One region of the Shewanella sp. QJM3NY_23 genome, then DNA from elsewhere that is predicted to be linked to it. Evidence: predicted binding sites of a transcription regulator. Region 1 holds the regulator's gene; the other holds the start of a gene.
The links. Region 1 encodes sigma-54, which starts transcription at its own class of promoters, with help from an activator protein. Its sites were predicted from a motif close to GTTGGCACGNNNNTNGNNT; they were not measured.
Positions count from the first base shown of each region.

Region 2: AC0VXX_RS01760 (FimV/HubP family polar landmark protein) is a predicted target of sigma-54. The motif match lies at 2,271-2,289, and genes of this name have one in related genera.

Region 1 is NZ_CM149657.1:476,159-480,377, reverse strand. Features, by position in the region: gene lptA (lipopolysaccharide transport periplasmic protein LptA) at 1-350, shown strand, start outside; gene lptB (LPS export ABC transporter ATP-binding protein) at 350-1,081, shown strand; gene AC0VXX_RS02265 (RNA polymerase factor sigma-54) at 1,211-2,695, shown strand; gene hpf (ribosome hibernation promoting factor) at 2,726-3,013, shown strand; gene ptsN (PTS IIA-like nitrogen regulatory protein PtsN) at 3,016-3,459, shown strand; gene rapZ (RNase adapter RapZ) at 3,456-4,219, shown strand, end outside.
Region 2 is NZ_CM149657.1:364,059-368,277, forward strand. Features, by position in the region: gene priA (primosomal protein N') at 1-2,120, opposite strand, end outside; gene AC0VXX_RS01760 (FimV/HubP family polar landmark protein) at 2,325-3,074, shown strand; gene rpmE (50S ribosomal protein L31) at 3,311-3,523, shown strand; gene AC0VXX_RS01770 (thermonuclease family protein) at 3,752-4,219, shown strand, end outside.

The sequences.
Region 1 (4,219 bases):
CCGATGAATTACGCGCCTTTACCAAAGAAAATAGTAGTGGCAAAATCTTAGTGGCAAAGGGTAAGCCAGCCACTTATACACAGGTGATGGAAAATGGTCGTCCAGCGTCAGCCAGCGCCAATGAGATCCGCTATGAACTGTCGACCCGCACTCTAACCCTAATTGGTAATGCCACCCTCGAACAAGAAGGTAGCCAAGTCACAGGTAATCAAATTCGCTACAACATTGAGCAGCAACAGTTGATAGCCGAAAGTACGGGTAGCGATCGCGTTATCACCATCATTCAACCCGAAAGTTACCAAGACAACAGCAAAAGTCAGCCCCAAGAACAGCCCAAGCAGGAACAGTAATGACAGAGATGACGCTAAAAGCGGTTAACTTAGCCAAAAGCTATAAGAGCCGTGCCGTGGTACAAGATGTCAGCTTAACCGTGCGCACAGGGCAAATTGTCGGCTTGCTAGGCCCTAATGGCGCCGGTAAAACCACGACCTTTTATATGGTGGTTGGTCTGGTGCAAAGTGACAAGGGACGTATTTTTATTGATGATGACGATCTCACCCTAGATCCTATGCATTTGCGCGCTCGCAAAGGGATTGGCTATCTACCGCAAGAAGCCAGTATTTTCCGTAAATTATCGGTACGCAATAATATTATGGCGGTATTACAAACCCGACGCGAACTCAGTAACGATGCGCGCGAAGAGGAGTTGGAGCACCTGCTAGAAGAGTTTCATATCACCCACATCCGCGATAGTCAGGGGATGGCACTGTCCGGTGGTGAACGTCGACGCGTCGAAATCGCCCGAGCGTTAGCCGCCAACCCTAAGTTTATTTTGCTCGACGAACCCTTCGCCGGGGTCGACCCCATTTCGGTTATCGACATCAAAAAGATTATTGAGCAACTGAAAAATCGTGGCCTTGGGGTACTGATCACTGACCACAACGTACGGGAAACATTGGATGTGTGTGAGAAAGCCTATATTGTCAGCCACGGCAACTTGATTGCAGAAGGAACCCCCGCTGAGATCTTAGATAACCAACAAGTTCGAGCGGTGTACTTAGGGGAACAATTCAAGCTATAGTTAACGTTATTAGCGCTCAAGGTAAAGGCGAAACCGCTTTTACCTTATAAGTAGATCATTCGCCTTAGCGGTTTAATACCAGAGGCAGCTTTCTCACTTTAGAATTAGAAACAAGGGAATAGCAGTACGATGAAAGCGTCACTTCAGCTCAAAATGGGTCAGCATTTAACCATGACGCCCCAGTTGCAACAAGCTATTCGCTTGTTACAACTGTCGTCGTTGGAATTGCAGCAAGAGATCCAGCAAGCACTAGAGTCTAACCCTCTACTCGAGTTAGACGAGGAGCAAGAAGGCGCCAATATCGACTCAGAACAAGAGCGTAATGACAACTTCGACACCGATTACAATGAGCAACTGCAAGTCGACTCGAGTGAAGACAATTCGAGCTTAGAAACCTCCGATGCACTCAACCAAGACTCTATGCCCGATGAGCTGCCCGTCGACACTACATGGGATGAGGTCTATACCGCATCACCTAACTCCAGCTCTGGTGCGATGCGCGACGATGACATGCCATTTCAAGGGGAGACCAGCGAAGGCTTGTATGAACACCTCGAATGGCAAAAAAACCTCACTCCCTTTTCTGACAACGACCTCGCTATCGCCACCGCCATCATTGATGCCATAGACGAGCGTGGCTACTTGACGCAAACTTGCGACGATATTCTTGAAGCCATGGGCGATCCTGAAATCGAACTCGACGAAATTGAAGCGGTATTAAAGCGGGTACAACATTTCGATCCTATCGGGATTGGTGCCAGAGACCTCAGCGAATGCCTGATGATCCAACTGGCCCAATACAGCCCCGACACCCCGCATATCGACAACGCCAGACTCTTGATCCGTGATTACTTAGATCTTATCGCCGGGCGAGACTTTCGCCTATTGATGCGTAAGACCAAGCTGAAAGAGGATGAATTACGCGAGGCCATAGCGCTAATTCAAACCCTCAATCCGCGCCCGGGGCTGGCCATTACTGCCAGTCGCGACGAATACGTGATCCCCGATGTCACAGTTAGCAAGAAAAAAGGTCGCTGGGTGGTCGAGCTTAATCCCGATAGTATGCCTAAGATTAATGTAAACCAACATTATGCCTCGATGGCGCGCAGCACCAAAAACCAAGCCGATGGCCAGTTTATTCGTGGTCACCTGCAAGAAGCTAAATGGTTTCTAAAAAGTTTAGAGAGCCGCAACGATACCTTGCTCAAGGTTACCAACTGCATTGTCGATTTCCAGCAAGGATTTTTCGAGTTTGGTGAAGAAGCGATGAAACCTATGGTGCTTAATGATATTGCCGAGGCGGTCGAAATGCATGAATCGACCATCTCGCGGGTCACCACCCAAAAGTATATGCACACTCCAAGAGGGATTTTTGAGCTAAAATACTTTTTCTCCAGCCATGTCGGGACCGACGATGGTGGCGAATGCTCTTCTACTGCGATCCGCGCTTTTATTAAGAAGCTAGTCGCCGCAGAAAATCAGAAGAAACCCTTAAGTGACAGTAAGATGGCGCAACTGTTAGCCGAGCAAGGTATTCAAGTCGCTAGACGCACGATAGCAAAATATCGTGAAGCGATGTTGATACCGCCGTCAAATCAACGTAAAAGCTTATAATCAACAACTGGAAACCGGAGGAATCACTTTATGCAAATAAATCTGACTGGGCACCACATTGAGATCACCCAATCTCTGCGCAACTATGTTGAAGAAAAGTTTACAAAGCTTGAACGGCATTTCGATCAGATCAATAATGTCCACGTGATATTAAATGTCGAAAAATTGATGCAAAAAGTTGAAGCAAAGTTACATCTTAGTGGTGGAGAAGTATTTGCAACATCAGAGCACGCGGATATGTATGCCGCGATAGATTCCCTGATCGATAAATTAGATCGTCAGGTCATTAAACACAAAGAGAAGCTAACAAAACATTAACGATGGAACTTAGTACCATCCTGCGGCCGGAGTGCACAACCTGCGCCACTCCGGGCAGTAAGAAAAAGGTACTGGAACTTATCAGCGACTTGGCCGCTGTCCAGTACCCCACCCTTTCCTCTCAAGAGATTTTTGAAAGCCTTTTGGCGAGAGAGAAAATGGGCAGCACAGGTATAGGCAATGGTATCGCGATCCCTCACGGACGGCTGACGAATATTGAGAAGCCCGTCGCCGTATTGATAAAATGTGCAGAGCCAATTGCATTCGATGCAATTGATAATCAGCCGGTCGATATCCTCTTTGCATTATTGGTTCCCGCAGATCAATGCGAGCAACACCTTAGCACTCTCGCCGCGATGGCAGAGAAATTAAGTGATAAAGCTATCATCAAACAGCTAAGAAAAACCCACGACGAAGCAGAACTGTATCAGGTGATCACCCAATGAAATTGGTAATGGTATCTGGGCGCTCAGGCTCAGGAAAATCGGTAGTCCTTAGGGTACTGGAAGATCTGGGCTATTACTGTGTCGACAATCTGCCACTGCAGATGATGGACTCGCTGCTCAGTCAGCTTAAAGGTAGAAATGAACTTGTTGCGATAAGCGTCGATGTGCGCAACATGCCCAGCGAAGATATCCAGCTTGAAAAACAGCTAGCGAATCTTCCTAAAGATACCGAATTACTGAGTTTCTTTCTAAACTCTTCTGACGATGTGTTACTCAAACGCTACAGTGAAACCCGTAGATTACACCCGCTATCACGCTCAAAAGTTTCCCTTAAAGAGGCGATACAGCTTGAAGGCAAAATGCTCGAGCCTATCTCCAAGATGGTCGATCACTACATAGATACCTCGACGCTTAACATCTATGATTTAAGCGATAAGGTACGCGAGATCTTACTGGGAACAGTAGATAAAGAATTAGTGATTAACTTTGAGTCGTTTGGTTTTAAATATGGCATGCCAAGTGAAGCTGACTTTATGTTTGACGTGCGTTTTCTGCCCAATCCCCACTGGGAAACGGAGTTACGTCCGCTGACAGGTCTCGACCAACCAGTGCAGCAATTTTTAAGCCAACAGCCGCTAGTGAACAAGTTTATTTGGCAGATAGAGAATTTGCTCGAAACTTGGCTGCCGCACCTTGAACGCAATAACCGTAGCTACTTAACTATCGCCATTGGTTGTACTGGAGGCCAGCATAGATCTGT
Region 2 (4,219 bases), 110 kb from region 1:
AGCGCGACCTCGAACGACTTTTGTAGCAGGCTGCGCTCTTTGGTTTGAAACATCAATTGGCGGCGAAATTTGCCCGCTTTTTTGTCCATGGGGGCAGGCATTGGGCCTATCACTTCACACTGCTCATTTTGCGGTAAGATAGCGGCAATCTGCTGTAAAAACTCATCAGCATCTTCGGCGCGATGGGCTTCGGCGCGCAGCAGCAACATGTGCCATGCTGGCGGCAACAAGGCTTGTTTACGCTCCTCTAATTGACCGCGAGCAAACTCACCGTAACCTTTGTGCATCAGCTCGCGCAAGATGGGATTATCGCACTGATGGGTCTGTAATAATACCGTGCCAGCTTTACTGGCTCGCCCTGCGCGTCCCGACACTTGGGTATACAACTGGCCAAAGCGCTCTGGCGCACGAAAATCGGCGCTAAAAAGGGCGCCGTCTACGTCTAGCAGCCCCACTAAGGTGACATCGGGAAAATGATGCCCTTTTGCCAGCATCTGGGTGCCGACCAAGATTTTATATTCACCCTTGTGGATGGCATTGAGGTGACCTTCTAGCGCCCCTTTGCGGCTGGTGGTGTCACGGTCGATACGCACCACAGGATATTGGGGGAACTCTTTCGCTAATGCCTCGGCTAATTGTTCTGTGCCCACCCCTTGGCCCATTAACATGGTGCTACCACATTGGTGGCACTGGCGCGGTATGGCGTACTGATTGCCACAATGATGACAGCGAATTTCGCCCAATGATTGATGTACGGTAAAAAAGGCATCACAACGGTCACACTCATGCAGGTGGCCACATTCGTGGCACAACAGGGCGGGGGCGAATCCACGGCGATTGAGAAACAGCAGCACCTGATTGCCCGCATCTAGGTGAATGCGCATCTCATTGAGTAGTGCATGAGACAGCCCATTTTTGAGCGGCTGATTACGAATATCGATAATGCCTTGACGCACTTTTTCGGCCGCGCCCGCGCGTTCCCCTAAGCTTAGGTGTTGGTAGCGACCGCTGAGGGCATTTTGCAGGGTTTCCAGCGACGGCGTGGCGCTGCCCAGTAATACGGGGATTTTTTCTAAATGGCCACGCATCACGGCTAAATCGCGGGCGTGATAGCCCACCCCCTCTTGCTGTTTAAAGCTGCTATCGTGCTCTTCATCTAAGATGATAATGCCGGGATAACGCATGGGGGTGAACAGCGCCGAGCGCGTGCCAATAATGATGGCCGCTTCACCCGCGCGAGCTTGTCGCCAGGCGCTAAGGCGCTGATTGTCCGTCAGTCCAGAGTGAATCACCGCGACCTGCACCTTAAAACGTTGTTTAAAACGGCTGATGGTTTGCGGTGTTAGGCCAATTTCAGGCACTAAAATGAGTGCTTGCTTCCCCTGTTTGAGCACGGTTTCTAGCAAGGCCAAATACACCTCTGTCTTGCCCGAGCCGGTGATCCCTTCGAGTAAGGTGCAGTGATAGCCTGTTTGCTGATTGAGGGTTGCCACCGCAATTGCCTGCTCTGGATTGAGCTTATGGGGCTCTTCATCTAGGGTTAAGTTGTCGCGCCAGCTAAGGTCGAGTTGATTGGCTCTGTCTTGGTGGGTTATCCAGCCACGCTCCTGCAATGCTTTTAGCGCGGGTTTACTCAGTTCGAGCGCGTTTAATTCTTCTTGAGTCAGCTCACCTTGCAGCAAATGTTGCATCACTTTGCGTTGGGCTGGCGCGCGCTTTAAGGTGTCGAGATCGGCAGCTTGCCCTGCGCTGGTTAGGCACCAAAAACGGGTGCTTTCGGCGCTAACCTGTGCGCCTTTACGTAAGGCGACCGGTAGGGCTTGGGAGAGCATTTGGCCCACACTGCAAAAATAGTAGCGCGCGGCCCATTGAGTCAGTTGATATAAAGAGTCGGGCAGCAGTGGCTCAGTATCTAAAAATTCGCTTACCGATTTTATCTGCTGCGGCGCTAAATCACAGGTGTCAGTTACCCCAGTGACCAAACCGATAAGTTGCTGACGACCGAAAGGGACTTTCACGCGCACGCCTTTGACTGCAAGATGGCTGTCGCTCTCTTTGACGCGATAACTAAAGTTTTGGCGTAGTGGGACGGGCAGGGCAACTTCGACAAACAAAGACATAAAACCAGACAAGCAAACTTAAGGTAGAGCAAGTGTAACCAGCGTACATCGTTAGGGCTACCACTATCTTTTATCGGAGACGGTTTTACCCTATTTTCGGGAGCTTAGTGGCGTTGTGGTCCCTGTTGCAGTGGATAAATAGATTGAATCGTTAGCAGGATTTGTGCTTAATAGTTGTACGGTTATGACGATAAGAATGCGGCTATGAAAACTCTGGTATATCCTTTATTACTCCTGCTGCTATCGCTGAGTCACTTTAGCTGGGCGGCAGTGACTCATGTGAGCATAAATCAAATGCAATTTAACCTCGGATTAAATCCTAAACTCAAGGTCAATATTGTGACCGATCAACCGAGTGTCGACAAATTGCAGTTTGTGGTGGCGCAGCAAAGTGGTCAAGAGCGTTTAATGGTCACACTGGTGAATAATTTTATGTTGCAGCTTACCGGTCTTGAAGATGTGACAGACGCCAATGCCGAGTTAATTGTGCAGGAGTACCATGTTAACCAGTGGCGTGAGGTTAAGCGGATTACACTGTTTGATGCGACTCACGCAGCGCGGGTACCTGCTAAGTCTAAGCCAAGCATCACAGCCAAGCCGCTGGTGGCAAGCAATGCGCTAAGCAGTGAATCCCCTAAGCCATTAAAAGCTCAGTCAAAGGCTCTGAAAAACGCCCAGCAAGGGGATGTGGCAGCGGATTTGGTGCAGGCCGATTGTGAGTTAAACTACGATACACAGCAAACCCTATGGCGTATTGGCAGTGCCTATGCCAAGCCGTGGCAACTGAGTCCTTATGGCGCCATGTTGGCAATTTTCGAGGCTAATCCCAAGGCATTTAATCAAGGTAAAATCCATGGTCTGCGCGCCGACGTGGTGCTGCGTTGCCCATCACTGAATGTGAAGGAGCGCTATCGCGATGCCAAGCAGGCTCAGCAGATGTTTGAGTCCATGTAAGCTAAGTTATACTGACCGCCTGAGCCGATGTGAGTGTCGTTGAAAGCTCAATGGGTGAAACCTGCAAGAGGGTGGGCAACATATTGGCGATGATAATTACTCAGATAGGTGCGGCCCATGCTTGTATCTCTTGCTTGTATCCTGTACTATCTCGCGCCTGAATATTCTATTAACTGCATGTGGTGTCCGACTTCGGGTTGGAAGAGCGACATGGCCTTTAACTTGAGGTAATCCCAATGAAACCAGGCATTCATCCTGATTATGCAGAAATCACTGCAACTTGTACTTGTGGCAACGTTATCAAAGTAAACTCAACTGCAGGTAAGCCACTGCATTTGGACGTATGTGGTGCATGTCACCCATTCTACACTGGTACCCAGAAAGTTATGGATACTGGCGGACGTATCGACAAGTTCAACAAGCGTTTCGGCGCTCTTGGCAAGAAGTAATTATTACTTTTGCAATGAACGTAAAAAAAGGTGCCTTAATGGCGCCTTTTTTGTTGCCTGCGGTGGGTGTTATTCACGGCGCATTATTGATTGTGGTGTAAGCGAAACCCTGACAGTATGTAAGCTAAATTTGATGTAATGCAGCCTGTGTCATTAACTATTTCAATGAATCGTTATGCTAAGTTCAGGCTATCTAAGTAAGCCGCTAATCGAAGGATATGATTATAGATGAGCCGATATAGCAGATACGTACTCACCTTATTGGGTTTATTGCCCTGCTACTGTTTTGCAGCCCAGCCCAGTGTCTGTGTGCCCACTCACTTCGATGAAACCGTGACACTCAGTTATGTGATCGATGGTGACACGTTAGTCCTCAGTGATGATCGCCGGGTGCGGCTTATTGGCGTCGATGCACCAGAGATTGACTTGCAATATCCAGAGTTGTCCGAGCCGTTTGCCAATCAGGCGCGTCAGTTTTTACAGCAACAGCTTCAGGCCGGGCAAACGTTACAGTTAGCGTTCGATCGCAAACGCTTAGATCCCCACGGTAGAACCTTAGCCTATGTTTTCACCCAAGCGGGTGAGCATTTGCAAGAGCTGCTGCTTAATCATGGCTATGCTAAAAGTCGGGTGTATCAAAATGATTACTTTTGGCAATGTTTCGAAACATTAGAGCATAAAGCCAGATCAACAAAG